Regions from separate parts of the Kocuria sp. CPCC 205263 genome, predicted to be linked through region 1. Evidence: riboswitches for the same ligand, from Rfam matches in the RefSeq annotation. Region 1 holds a riboswitch; each other region holds the start of a gene.
What was found. A riboswitch is a leader RNA that binds a small molecule or an ion and turns the genes downstream of it on or off. The one in region 1 is predicted to bind S-adenosylmethionine.
Positions count from the first base shown of each region.

Region 2: linked by a shared signal. The riboswitch ahead of RF647_RS18050 (acyl-CoA dehydrogenase family protein) and the one ahead of RF647_RS15460 (O-acetylhomoserine aminocarboxypropyltransferase/cysteine synthase family protein) in region 1 are both predicted to bind S-adenosylmethionine.
Region 3: linked by a shared signal. The riboswitch ahead of RF647_RS02425 (methylenetetrahydrofolate reductase) and the one ahead of RF647_RS15460 (O-acetylhomoserine aminocarboxypropyltransferase/cysteine synthase family protein) in region 1 are both predicted to bind S-adenosylmethionine.

Region 1 is NZ_JAVKPV010000011.1:26,596-30,965, reverse strand. It holds gene RF647_RS15475 (alpha-ketoacid dehydrogenase subunit beta) at 1-608, opposite strand, end outside; gene RF647_RS15470 (thiamine pyrophosphate-dependent enzyme) at 605-1,780, opposite strand; gene RF647_RS15465 (Lrp/AsnC family transcriptional regulator) at 2,022-2,474, shown strand; SAM riboswitch class IV at 2,587-2,708, shown strand; gene RF647_RS15460 (O-acetylhomoserine aminocarboxypropyltransferase/cysteine synthase family protein) at 2,746-4,074, shown strand; gene RF647_RS15455 (cystathionine gamma-synthase) at 4,083-4,370, shown strand, end outside.
Region 2 is NZ_JAVKPV010000018.1:16,367-20,736, forward strand. It holds gene RF647_RS18040 (thiazole synthase) at 1-366, shown strand, start outside; gene moeB (molybdopterin-synthase adenylyltransferase MoeB) at 363-1,538, shown strand; SAM riboswitch class I at 1,696-1,790, shown strand; gene RF647_RS18050 (acyl-CoA dehydrogenase family protein) at 1,903-3,252, shown strand; gene RF647_RS18055 (MFS transporter) at 3,256-4,370, shown strand, end outside.
Region 3 is NZ_JAVKPV010000001.1:509,875-514,244, reverse strand. It holds gene metE (5-methyltetrahydropteroyltriglutamate--homocysteine S-methyltransferase) at 1-794, opposite strand, end outside; gene RF647_RS02425 (methylenetetrahydrofolate reductase) at 851-1,777, opposite strand; SAM riboswitch class I at 1,848-1,954, opposite strand; gene RF647_RS02420 (helix-turn-helix transcriptional regulator) at 2,206-2,559, shown strand; gene RF647_RS02415 (SRPBCC family protein) at 2,563-3,060, shown strand; gene RF647_RS02410 (amino acid permease) at 3,281-4,370, opposite strand, start outside.

The DNA.
Region 1 (4,370 bases):
AGCTCGGCCAGGTCCACGGGGGCCTTGGACCAGTAGAGCTTCTTGGGCTCGAAGAACACGACGGGGTCGTCCGAGTCGATCGCCTCGCGCAGCATGAGGTAGGCGTCCTCGACCGTGGCGGGGGTGAACACCTTCAGGCCCGGGGTGTGGGCGTAGTAGGCCTCGGAGGAGTCGCAGTGGTGCTCCACGCCGCCGATGCCGCCGGCGTAGGGGATCCGGATGACGATCGGCAGGCGCACGGCGCCGCGGGTGCGGTTGTGCATCTTCGCGATGTGCGAGGCGACCTGCTCGAAGGCCGGGTAGGCGAAGGCGTCGAACTGCATCTCGATGACGGGGCGCATCCGGTTCATCGCCATGCCCACGGCCATGCCGGCGATCCCGGACTCGGCCAGCGGGGTGTCGAAGCACCGGGTGCGGCCGAAGCGCTTCGTCAGCCCGTCGGTGATGCGGAAGACGCCGCCGAGGGTGCCGACGTCCTCGCCGAAGACGACGACGGCGGGGTCGGCGGCCAGCGCGTCGGCCAGGGCGGTGTTGAGCGCCTGGGCGAAGGTGGCGGGCTTGGCCGCCGGGGCCTCGCCGGCCGGGGCGGGGGCGTGCAGGGTGCTCACTGTCCGGTCTCCTCTCGGGCGAGCTCGGCGGCCAGGAACTGCTCCTGCTCGGCGAGCTGCGGGGTCTGCTCGGTGTGGACGTGGCGGAACAGCTCGAGCGGGTCGATCTCCACGTCGGCGTTCATGCCGTCGCGCAGGGCCGTGGCGACGTCCTCGGCGGCGGCGGCGATGCGCTGCTCCGCCGCGTCGTCGAGCACGCCATCGGCGCCGAGGTAGGCGCGCATCCGGGTCACCGGGTCCTTGGCGATCCACTCCTGCACCTCGGCGTCGTCCCGGTAGCGGGTGGCGTCGTCGGCGTTGGTGTGCGCCTGCATGCGGTAGGTGTGCGCCTCCACGAGGAGGGGCTCGGACTCGGAGCGGGCCAGGTCCACGGCGCGCCGCAGGGTGGCGAGCAGCGCCACGAGGTCGTTGCCGTCCACGCGCTCGCCGGCCATGCCGTAGCCCACCGCCTTGTGGGCGAGGCTCGGGGCCGCGGACTGCTGGGACAGGGGCACGGAGATCGCGTAGCCGTTGTTCTGCACGAAGAACACGACCGGCAGCTTGAACACGGCCGCGAAGTTCAGGGCCTCGTGGAAGTCGCCCTCGCTGGTGGCGCCGTCCCCGCACATCGCCAGGACCACGGTGTTCTCGCCGCGCAGCTTGGCGGCGTGGGCCACGCCCACCGCGTGCAGCAGCTGGGTGGTGAGCGGGGTCGACTGGATGCCCACGCAGTGCTCGTACGGGTCGTAGCCGCTGTGCCACTCGCCGCGGAAGATCGCCATGACCTGCATCGGGTCCACGCCCTTGGTCATGACCGCCACGGTGTCCCGGTAGGTGGGGAACAGCCAGTCGCCCTCCCCGAGGCACAGGGCGGCCGCCACCTGGCAGGCCTCCTGGCCGTGGCTGGACGGGTAGACGGCCATCCGGCCCTGGCGGACCAGCGCGGAGTTCTGGTCGTTGACCCGCCGCCCGACCACCAGCTTCTCGTAGGCGCGCAGCAGGACGTCCGGGGCCGGCAGCGGGTACTCGTGGCCGGGGCCGGTGCCCTGCTCCTCTGGGGCGAGCAGCCGCCCGCCCGGGTCGACCATGCGGATCTCGCCGCGGGCCGGGAGCATGTACTGCTCCGGCGTGATGCCGAAGCTCTGGGAGGCCCGGAGGATCGGGTCCTCGGGGGTCTCGACGGTCTGGCTCATGGTGTCCCCTCGGTCGGTCCCCGGTGCGGCCGCGGTCCGGGGAGGGCAGGAAGGTGGTGCGGCTCTGTCTCCCCAGTATGGGAACCGGGCATGGTTCGTATCCACAGAGCGGGGAAAATGCAGAAGTCTGAGACGGACAGTGCACCGCGCGTGGACGAAATGTTCTAGTGTGGCGTGGAGCACACGCATTCGTCCGACACGTTCCGGGCCCCGCGCCCGACCCGCCCCGAAGGAGCCCGCCGTGCCCTCGACCCCCGTGCCGCTGGACGAGACCGACCGGAAGATCCTCGCGGAGCTGTCCCGGGACGCGAGGCAGTCCGTGACGGCGATCGCCGCGGCCGTGCACGTCTCCCGCGCCCACGCCTACGCCCGGATCAACCGGCTCCGGGACGAGGGGGTGATCCTGCGCTTCAGCACCGTGATCGACCCGGTCCGGGCGGGTCTGCAGGCCTCCGCGTACGTGACGCTCAAGCTCCAGCAGAACACCTGGCGGGAGCTGTGCGCCCAGCTCCAGGCGATCCCCGCCGTGCACCACATCGCCCTGGTGGGCGGGAACTTCGACGTCATGCTCCTCGTGCGGGCCGTGGACACCGTGCACCTGCGGCAGGTGATCTTCGAGCACGTCCAGCAGCTGCCCGGTGTGGTGGACACCCAGACGTTCCTGATCTTCGAGGACATCGACACCCGGGCCTGACGCGAGGGCCCGCGCCGGGCCCGGCGCGCACGGCCGGCGTCACGAACCGTCACGGTCGTCATCTTCCGTCGCGGAGGGACACCCACTACCTCTGCGCATAGTGTTGTTCCAGCTTCACGAGACGTGACCGCCAAGCTCCGACTTGGTCACGCACCAACCCCATGCTCATTGGGTGGTTCGGATGAGGAAGCGGCCTGCATCTTCCGCGACGTGCCCACCGGGCCCGCGCGGATGACCGGTGCGGGTAAGAGCAAGGCACAGGAGCAGCGCCATGTCCATCCCCGTGACCGACCACGACCTCGCGACCCGGCAGATCCACGCCGGCACCCACGACCAGGTCACCCAGCGCACCCTGACGGTGCCGATCTACCAGACCGCGGCCTTCGAGTTCCCGGACTACGAGGCGGCCCGGCAGATGTTCGCCCAGACCCGGGCGGGCTTCACCTACACGCGCACCGGCAACCCCACGGTGGCCGTGCTCGAGCAGCGGATCAGCGACCTCGAGGGCGCCGCGGGCGCCGTGGCGACCGGCTCGGGCCAGTCCGCCGTGGCCGTCGCACTGCTGGCCCTGCTCGGCCAGGGCGCCGGGAAGCACCTCGTGGCATCCGAGAAGCTCTACGGGGGCACGGTGGACCTGCTCACCGACTCCTTCGCTGACTACGGCATCGAGGTCTCCTTCGTGGACCCCACCGCCCCGGGGGCGTGGGCCGCGGCCGTGCGCCCCGACACCCGCGCGTTCCTGCTCGAGTCCATCGGCAACCCGCTGGCCACCCTCCCGGACCTGCCCGGGATCGCCGACGTCGCCCGGGCCGCCGGGGTGCCCGTCGTCGTCGACAACACCCTCGCGTCCCCGGCCCTGTACCGGCCGCTGGAGAAGGGCGCGGACATCGTGGTGCACTCGGCCACCAAGTTCCTGGGCGGGCACGGCAACGCGCTCGCCGGGGCGGTCGTGGACGGCGGGACCTTCGACTGGTCCGCCCGGCCGGACAAGTGGCCGCAGTTCACCCAGGCCCGCGCCCGCTGGGGCGGGCTCAGCCTCGTCGACAAGTGCGCCGCCGCCAGCCCCTACCTGCACCTGGTCCGGGCGAAGTACGTGCACGACCTCGGCACCACGCTCTCCCCGTTCAACGCCAGCCAGATCCTGCAGGGCACCGAGACCCTCGACCTGCGCGTGGCCCGCCACACGGCCTCGGCGCTGGCGGTGGCCGAGTTCCTGGCCGGGCACCCCGCCGTCGCCCGCGTCCACCACCCCGGCGTGCCCGGGGACCCCGGCGCCGGGATCGCGGCCCGGGACTTCCCGCGCGGGACCGGCTCCGTGTTCTCCTTCGACCTCGCCGCCCCGGACGGCGCCGTGGGCCCGTTCATCGACGCACTCCGGCTGTTCAAGCTGGTCGCCAACATCGGGGACACCCGCAGCCTCGTCGCCCACCCGGCGGCCATGACGCACTGCCGCCTGACCCCCGAGCAGCGCCGGGCCGGCGGGATCGCCGAGACCACGATCCGGCTGTCCATCGGCCTCGAGTCCCCCCAGGACCTCGTGGCCGACCTCGGCCAGGCCCTCGACACCGTCGTCACCGCCGTCCAGACCACCCGGAAGTGAGCCCCGCCATGACGTCCCCCACCGAGACCCGCACCCGCCACCGGGGCTTCACGACCACCGCCGTCCACGCCGGCCAGGAGCCCGACCCGCTGACCGGGGCGGTCATCCCGCCGATCTACCAGACCTCCACGTTCGCCCAGGACGGGATCAACGTGCTGCGCGCCGGGCACGAGTACAGCCGCGGCTCCAACCCCACCCGCAGCGGCTTCGAGGAGCAGCTCGCGGCCCTGGAGCGCGGCGAGCGGGGGTTCGCGTTCGCCTCGGGGATCGCCGCCGAGGACGCCCTGCTGCGCGCC
Region 2 (4,370 bases), on a different contig from region 1:
GGCATCCTCAACCCGCACAACATCGAGCTCATCGCCTCCCGGGCGTCCGTGCCCGTGGTGCTCGACGCCGGGATCGGCACCGCCTCCGAGGCCGCCCTGGCCATGGAGCTGGGCTGCGACGCCGTGCTGCTGGCCAGCGCCGTCACCCGCGCCCAGGACCCGGTGGCGATGGCCACCGCGATGCGCCACGCCGTGCTCGCCGGCCGGCTCGCCGCCGGTGCCGGGCGCATCCCGGCCCGCCGCCACGCCCAGGCGTCCTCGCCCATGGCCGGGCGGATCGACACGGACGCCCCCGAGGGCGGACCGGCCGCCGGCCCGGCGGACGTGCCGCGCGGGGACTGGGCGCCCGTGGGGGAGCGGCCGTGAGCCCGCTGCCCCCGCTCGTGGAGCCCGGCCCCGAACTGACCCGCGAGGAGCTCGAGCGCTACGCCCGGCACCTGACCCTGCCCGGGATCGGGAGTCTCGGCCAGCGGCGGCTGCGGAACGCCCGCGTGCTCGTCGTCGGCGCCGGGGGGCTCGGGTCCCCGGCCCTGCAGTACCTCGCCGCGGCGGGGGTCGGGACCCTCGGGATCGTCGACGACGACGTGGTGGCGCTGTCCAACCTGCAGCGCCAGGTGGTGCACACGACCGCCGACGTCGGCCGCCCCAAGGCCGTCTCCGCCGCCGAGGCCGTCACCGCGCTCAACCCGCTGGTGGAGGTCCGCACCCACCCCGCCCGGCTGGACGCGGACAACGCCGTGGACATCATCGGCCGGTACGACCTGGTCCTGGACGGCGCCGACAACTTCGCGACCCGCTACGTGGTCAGCGACGCCGCCGCCCTGACCGGCACACCCTGCGTGTGGGGTTCCATCCTGCGCTTCGAGGGGCAGGTCAGCGTCTTCTGGGCCGGGCACGGGCCCACCTACCGGGACCTCTACCCCGAGGCCCCGCCGGACGGCGAGGTGCCCAGCTGCGCCGAGGGCGGGGTCTTCGGCATGCTCCCCGCCACCGTCGGCGCGGTCATGGTCACCGAGGCCGTCAAGCTCGTCACCGGCACCGGGGAGCCCCTGCTCGGCCGGGTGCTGCTGCACGACGCGCTCGCGATGACCTGGCGCGAGATGCGTCTCACCCCGGATCCCGACGCCGCCCCGGTCACCGCGGTGGCCCAGCCCGCCGCGGTTTGCGCGCTGCCCGGCGCGGACGCCTCCGAGACCGTCGGGGCGGCCGAGCTGGCCCGGCTGCTCGAGCGCCGGGAGCGCGGGGAGGCGTCCTTCGCCCTGGTGGACGTGCGCGAGGACTGGGAGCGGGAGCTCGTGGCCATCGACGGCGCCGTGCCCGTCCCGCTGCAGGAGATCCTGGACCGCGGGGCGGACGCCCTGCCCCCGGAGGCCCGCGGCACGGACCTCGTGCTGCACTGCAAGGCCGGGGCCCGCTCCGCGACCGCGCTCGCGGCGCTGCGGTCCTTCTACGCCGGGCGGGAGGAGCGGGTCCGCCACCTCGAGGGCGGGGTGCTCGCCTGGGTGGCGCAGGTGGAGCCGGACCAGCCGGTCTACTGAGCCGGACTCCTGCGCGGGACTCCTCATCCGATCTCCTGATCCGGGCCGGTACACCACTGCGGACGACGTGACCTTCTGTGACACCGTCGTGACATTCCGTGACGTGCGCCCGTCATCCGGTTGGTCCCGGACCGGGCGGTCTGGTCCCATGGCAAGTGCCCCATTCAGAGCGGTTGAGAGATCTGGCTCGACGACGCCGCAGCAACCCGTCCTTCTCAGGGGTCAGGGTGCTCATGCCAGAACCGATGGAGATCCCGGATCTGCAGTCGGTCCGTGACGTCAGCGTCCGGCGCTGCCGCCACCGGGCCCGCCCCGGCGCGACCGGCCGACCGGCAATCCTCGGTGCGACCGAGAGGACCACCGCATGACCCCGAGCACGGTCGAGGAGACCACCGCCCATCCCCGCGCCGGCACGGACTTCGCCGCCGGCCTGCCCGGAGACTACGCCGGGCTGCGGGAGCACTTCCGGCCGCTGTTCACGGAGATCGCCGCCGGCGCTCTGGACCGGGACCTCCGGCGCGCGCTGCCCTACGCGGAGGTCGACCGGCTGGACCGGGCCGGGTTCGGCACCCTGCGCGTCCCGGCGGCCCACGGCGGCCCCGGGGCCAGCCTCGAGGACTTCACCCGGCTGCTGGTCGACCTGGCCGAGGCCGACTCCAACATCGCCCACCTCTACCGCTCCCATCACGGCTTCGTGGAGTCCCTGCGCTTCCTGCCTCGGGAGCTCCAGGAGGTGTGGTACCGGCGGGTGCTGGCCGGGGCCACCGTCGGCAACGCCTCCACGGAGAAGGGCGGCAACGCGCTGGGCACCCTGAACACCGTGCTCACCCGGACCGCCGAGGGCTGGGAGCTCACCGGCCGGAAGTTCTACGCCACCGGCTCCGTCTTCTGCGACTACACCCGCGTCTCGGCCGCCCTGGACGGCCGGGACGGGCGCCGCTTCGCCGTCGTCGCCACGGACGCCGAGGGCGTGACGCTCGAGGACGACTGGGACGGCTTCGGGCAGAAGCTCACCGGCACCGGCACCGCGGTCTTCGACCGGGTGCGCGTCCCGGACGACGCCGTGCTGGACCGCACCGCCGGCAGCGCGGAGGCCGTCCACGAGGCCGCCTTCTTCCAGCTCGTGCTGCTGGCCGTGCTGGCCGGCATCGCCCGGGCGGCCCGGAGGGACGCGGTGGAGACCATCGCCGGACGCCGGCGGACCTTCAACACCGGGCTCGGCCTGCCGTTCCGCGACGACCCGCTGATCCAGGAGGCCACCGGGCGGATCTCCGCCAAGGCCTTCGCCGCCGAGGCCACCGTCCTGCACGCCGCCCGTGCCCTGGACGCCGGGATCGCCGCCGCAGCAGCGGCCGGCGCCGACCGGCCGGACTTCACCGGGACCCTCCCGGCGGCGCTGCACGAGTCCGAGATCGCCGTGGAGCACGCCCAGGTCACCGTGCCGGAGCTGGCGCTCGGCGCGGCCCAGGACCTGTTCCTCACCGTGGGCGCCTCCGCCACGTCCACGGCCAAGGGCCTGGACCGGCACTGGCGCAACGCCCAGACCGTGGCCACCCACAACCCGATCGCCTTCCGCGCCCGCGCCCTCGGCGACTACCTCATCAACGGCACCCTGCCGGAGGGCCTGAACGCCATCGGCGACGCGAAGACCGACGCCGCGACCGATGCCACGACCGACGCCGCGACCGTCGCCGACCGAACCCCAGGAGCCTGACGCATGAGCACCACGACCACGGCCGCCCCGGGCCGCAGCAGCATCGTCCACGGCAAGAAGCGCGTCCTGGCCTCGGCCTTCGCCGGAACCACCATCGAGTGGTACGACTTCTACCTCTACGGCACCGCCGCCGCACTCGTCTTTAACGTCCAGTTCTTCCCCATGGCCACCGAGCTCGGCGGCATCGTGGCGTCCTTCGCCACGCTCGCGGTCGGGGTCATCGCCCGGCCCCTGGGCGGGATCATCGCCGGGCACCTGGGGGACCGGATCGGCCGCAAGGCCCTGCTGGTGGCCTCCCTGCTGCTCATGGGCGTGGCCTCCACCCTGATCGGCCTGCTGCCCACCTACGAGGTGATCGGCTGGTGGGCCGTCGTCGGGCTCGTGCTCCTGCGCATCCTCCAGGGCCTGTCCGCGGGCGCCGAGTGGGGCGGCTCCGCGCTGCTGAGCGTGGAGCACTCACCGGCCCGGCACCGCGGGTTCTTCGGGTCCTTCACCCAGATCGGCTCCTCCGCCGGCATGCTGCTGGCCACCGGCGCGTTCTTCATCGTGCAGAACGTCATGAGCGAGGAGCAGTTCGCCGCCTACGGCTGGCGCATCCCCTTCCTGCTCTCGGCCCTGCTCGTGGCGGTGGGCCTGTGGATCCGCCTCGGCGTGGCCGACGCCCCAGAGTTCCTGGAGCACCGGGCCTCGGGCAACGTGGCCAAGGCCCCCCTGCGGGAGCTGCTGGTCCACCACCGCCGCCCGGTGCTGGTCACGATCGGCCTGCGCCTGGCCCAGAACGCCGTCTACTACCTGGTGACGGTCTACATGCTGACCTACCTGCGGGACGTGCGCGGGGACAGCGCCGCGGGTGTGACCGCGGTGATGATCGCCTCGGCCATCGGCCTGTTCTCCACCCCGTTCTGGGCCTGGCTGTCCGACCGGGTGGGCCGGAAGGTCGTCTCGGTGAGCGCCTACGCGGCGATCGGCGTCTTCGGCTGGGTGCTGTTCGCGTTCCTCGAGGCCGGCCCGCTCGCCCTGCTGCCGCTCGTGGTGATCCTCGGCATCAACCTCGTCCACGACGCGATCTACGGACCGCAGGCGGCCTGGTTCGCTGAGCAGTTCCCCGTGCACGTGCG
Region 3 (4,370 bases), on a different contig from region 1:
AGCGGCCCGGGGGAGCCGTAGGACGTGGTGACGAACAGCTGCGGGCGCCTGGTCACGGCGGTCAGGCCCGTGTAGGCGTCCCACACGGATGCGGCGAGCTGCTCGGCGGGGACGTCCTGGTCCGCCACGAGGGCCGGTTCCTCCAGCTGCACCCAGTCCGCGCCGGCGGCGGCGAGCTCCTGGAGCAGCCGCGCGTACACGGGCAGCAGCTCGGGGAGCCGCTGCAGCGGGTCGAAGCCCGCGGGGGCGCCGTCGTCGGCCTTGGCGAGGAGGAGGAAGGACACGGGGCCCACGAGGACCGGGCGGACGGTGAAGCCGTGCGCGGCCGCGCGGCGGACGTCGGCCACGAGCCGGTCGGCGGTGGCGCGGAACGGGGTCTCCGGGCCGATCTCGGGCACGAGGTAGTGGTAGTTGGTGTCGAACCACTTGGTCAGCTCGAGCGGAGCGCGCCCGGCGTCGCCGCGGGCCAGCACGAAGCTCGCGTCGAGGCCGAGCCGGCCCTCGGCATCGGCGAGGTCGGCGAAGCGGGTCGGCGTCGCCCCGAGGGCCACGGTGGTGTCCAGGACCTGGTCGTAGAGGGGGAATGCCGCGGGCAGGGACGAGTCCCGGGCGCCGAGGCCCAGCTCCACGAGCCGGCGGTGGGTCGCCAGCTGCAGGTCGGCGGCCGCCGACTCCAGCTCCTCGCGGGTCGAGCGCCCGGCCCAGTAGGCCTCCAGGGCCTTCTTCAGCTCGCGGCGGCGGCCGATCCGGGGGTAGCCGGTGATGGTGGCGGCGGGGAACGGGACAGTGGTCATGGTGGTCTCCTGAAGAGGTGTCGAGGGGTCGTGCGGAACGGTGGGTCGGTGCGTGCTCAGGCGGGGAGCAGGAGGTCGTCGAGCGCGACGGGCACGTGCGGGACGCGCGGGAGGTCCACGTGCTCCAGCAGGTCGAGCGCGGCCCGGTGCTCGTTGAAGGTGTAGAGGTGCAGCCCGGGGGCGCCGGCGTCCAGGGCGGCGCGGGCCAGCCGCGCCGCGAAGGCCACGCCGGCGCGGTGCCGCTCGGCAGGACCGGGCGCGTCCTCCAGCGCGGCGGCCAGGCCCGGGTGGGGCGCCAGGCCCGCCAGCCGGCACAGCGTCCGGAGCCGCCGCGGGTCGGTGACCGGCATGATCCCCGGGACGATCGGGATCGTCACCCCGGCTGCCCGCGCCGCCGCGACCAGGCGCTCGTAGCGCTGCGGGCGGAAGTAGACCTGCGTGATCGCGAAGTCCGCCCCGGAGCGCTGCTTGGCCAGCAGCACCTCGACGTCGTGCCGGAACGAGGGCGACTCCGGGTGCCGGGTCGGGTAGGCGGCCACGCCCACGGCGAGCCGGCCGGCCGCCAGGGCCGCGGTGTGGCGCCGCTCGACCTCGCGCACGAGCTCCACGAGCTCGCCGGCGTGCCGGAGCTCGCCCGGCTCGGCTCCCGGGTCGAGGTCGCCGCGCAGGGCCAGCACGCCCCGGACGCCGCGGCGGACCAGCGCGGCCACGGTCTGCTCCAGCTCGGCCCGGGTGCTGCCGACGCAGGTCAGGTGGGCCAGGGGCCGCAGGCTCGTGCGCGCCAGGAGGTGGTCGAGCAGGGCGAGCGAGCTGTCCCGGCGCTGCTCGTCCCCGCTGTACGTCACCGAGACATGGTCGGGACGGGTGGGCTCGAGCTCCTCGATGGTCCGAAGCAGCGTGTCGGCGCTCGCCGCGCTGCGCGGCGGATAGAGCTCGTAGGACAGGGACGGCGGCGCCGGCCGGGCGGTCGGGCGTGGTGTCACGTTCTTCCTCCAAGGGTCACCCCGAGGGAGGGCAGCAGCCGTCCCGGAGTGGACCCGGGAGGCTGCGACAGCTCCATCGGTCCTGGCGGGAGCACCGTTCCGCGCACCCCGTGGCGGGGGCGCGGATGGTTGCTGCGGCGTCGACGAGCCAGGTCTCTCGGCCGCTCTGGATAGATGCAGGACCCATTCCAGCGGCTGCCCCGCCGCGCTGCCAAGTGCGGGCGCCCAGAAGACGCCGGTGCGCGGACTGTGACGACCGCGACGTCACAGGACGCAACACGGACGCGCGACGACGCACCGGCGACGACGCCCATGAGGAGCGCAGGTCCGGGGCCGTCACGATCCGGTCTCGGGTCTTGCCGGGCCCGGGCGGGCGGCATAGTCTTTGACAACCAACAGGTTGATCAAGGAATCAGTTGACAAACACCGTGGACCCCGGCGACGACGAGCTCGACAGGGCCTTCCTGGCACTGGCCGACCCGGTCCGCCGCCGCATCGTCGCCCGGCTCAGCCGTGGACCGGCCACGGTCACCGAACTGGCGGAACCCTTCGCGATCTCCCTCCAGGCGGTCTCGAAGCACATCCAGGTCCTCGAGCAGGCGCAGCTCGTCACGCGCACCCGTGACGCCCAGCGCCGGCCCGTCCACCTGGACCCCGCACGGCTCGAGGCGCTCACCACGTGGATCGACCGGTACCGGCTGGTCCGGGAGGAGCAGTTCCGCCGCCTCGACGCCGTGCTCGACACCCGAGCCGCGGACCGCGGCGAGCACACCCAGGACTGAACCATGGGACACGCACTGCACCTGACCGTCCCCGACGGCCTGCCCTTCATCGACTTCGAGCGCGAGTTCGACCACCCCGTGGCCGACGTCTACCGCGCCCACGCCGACCCCGAGCTGTTCCGGCAGTGGATCGGGCCGCGCGGGCTGCGGACCCGGATCGACGGCTTCGAGTTCCGCCCCGGCGGCGCCTACCGGTTCGTCCAGCGCGGCGAGGACAGCGCCGAGGAGTACGCCTTCCGCGGCGTCTTCCACACGGTGCGCGAGAACGAGCTCGTGGTCCAGACGTTCGAGTACGAGGGCTGGCCCGACGCCGTGGACCTGGAGTACCTGCACTTCGAGGACCTGGGCGACGGCCGGTGCCGGCTGCGCGGGCACACCGTCCACGCGTCCCAGGAGGCCCGTGACGGGATGGTCGGATCCGGCATGGAGAAGGGCATGGCCGAGGGCTACGAGCGGCTCGAGGAGCTGCTGGGCGGGCGGGCCGCGCAGGGCGGGGCCTGACCGTGGACTGGACGCTCGAGGTGGTTCTGCTGCCGGTGCGCGACGTCGACCGTGTGATCGCGCTCTACCGGGGCGGGGTCGGCTTCCACCTCGACCACCACACCACCACCGGGCAGATGGACATCGCCCAGCTGACCCAGTCCGGGTCCGGGTGCTCGATCGTGGTCGGCGACCTCCCCGGCCGGCCGCAGCGGCCCGGGGCCGGCCGGGGAGCCCGTGCTCAGTCGCGGGGGAGGTGCTCCGGCCGCCGGCCGAGGGTGCGCGCGGCGAGTGCGATGAGCAGCACCAGCCCGGCCGTGAGCAGGAGCTGGCCCCGCACGGCGTCGTCGAGCAGCCCGAGCAGGACGATCCCGGCGAGGAGCGCCAGCGCCAGGTACGACAGCCACGGGAAGGCCCACATCCGCAGGGGCAGCTCGGCGCCGTCCCGGTCCGCGCGGCGGCGCAGGACGATCTGCGAGACCAGCGCGAGCCCCCAGACGACCAGGCAGGTCGCGCCCACGGTGTTGAGCATCCACAGCAGCACGGTCTCGGGCCACAGGTAGTTGAGCACCACGGCGGCGAAGCCGAAGAGCACGGAGACGACCACCGCGCTCCGGGGGACCCCGCGGTCGGAGACGTCGGCGAAGGCCCGCGGCGCCGAGCCGCGGCGGGCCAGCGACCAGAGCATCCGGGACGCCCCGTAGATGTTCGCGTTGAGGGCCGAGAGCAGCGCCAGGATGATCACCACGGCCATCAGCACGTCCGCACCGGGCACCCCGGCGGTCTCCAGCACGGCCACGAACGGGCTGACCGAGAGCTGCTCGTCGTTCCACGGCAGCACCAGGACCATGACGGTCACGGCGCCCACGTAGAAGACGAGGATCCGGACCAGGATGGTGCGCACGGCGCGGGCCACGTTGCGCTGCGGGTCCTCGGTCTCCGCGGCGGCGATGGTCACGAGCTCCGTGCCGCCGAACGCGAAGACCACCACGAGCAGCGCGGCGGCCACCCCGGTCGGGCCGTGGGGCAGGAAGCCGCCGTGGGCGGTGAGGTTCGCGAGCCCCGGGGAGGGCTCCTCCGTCAGGCCCAGGAGCACGGCGACCCCGACCACGAGGAAGGCCAGCACCGCGAGCACCTTCATCAGCGCGAACCAGAACTCGGTCTCCCCGAGCGTGCGCACCCGCACCAGGTTGATCGCCGTGAACACCACCATGAACAGCAGCGCCAGCACCCACTGCTCGGCCACCGGCCACAGCTCCGTGAGCAGCTGGGCCGCGGCCGTGGCCTCCGCCGCGACCACCACCACGATCTGCGCCCACCACAGCCAGCCG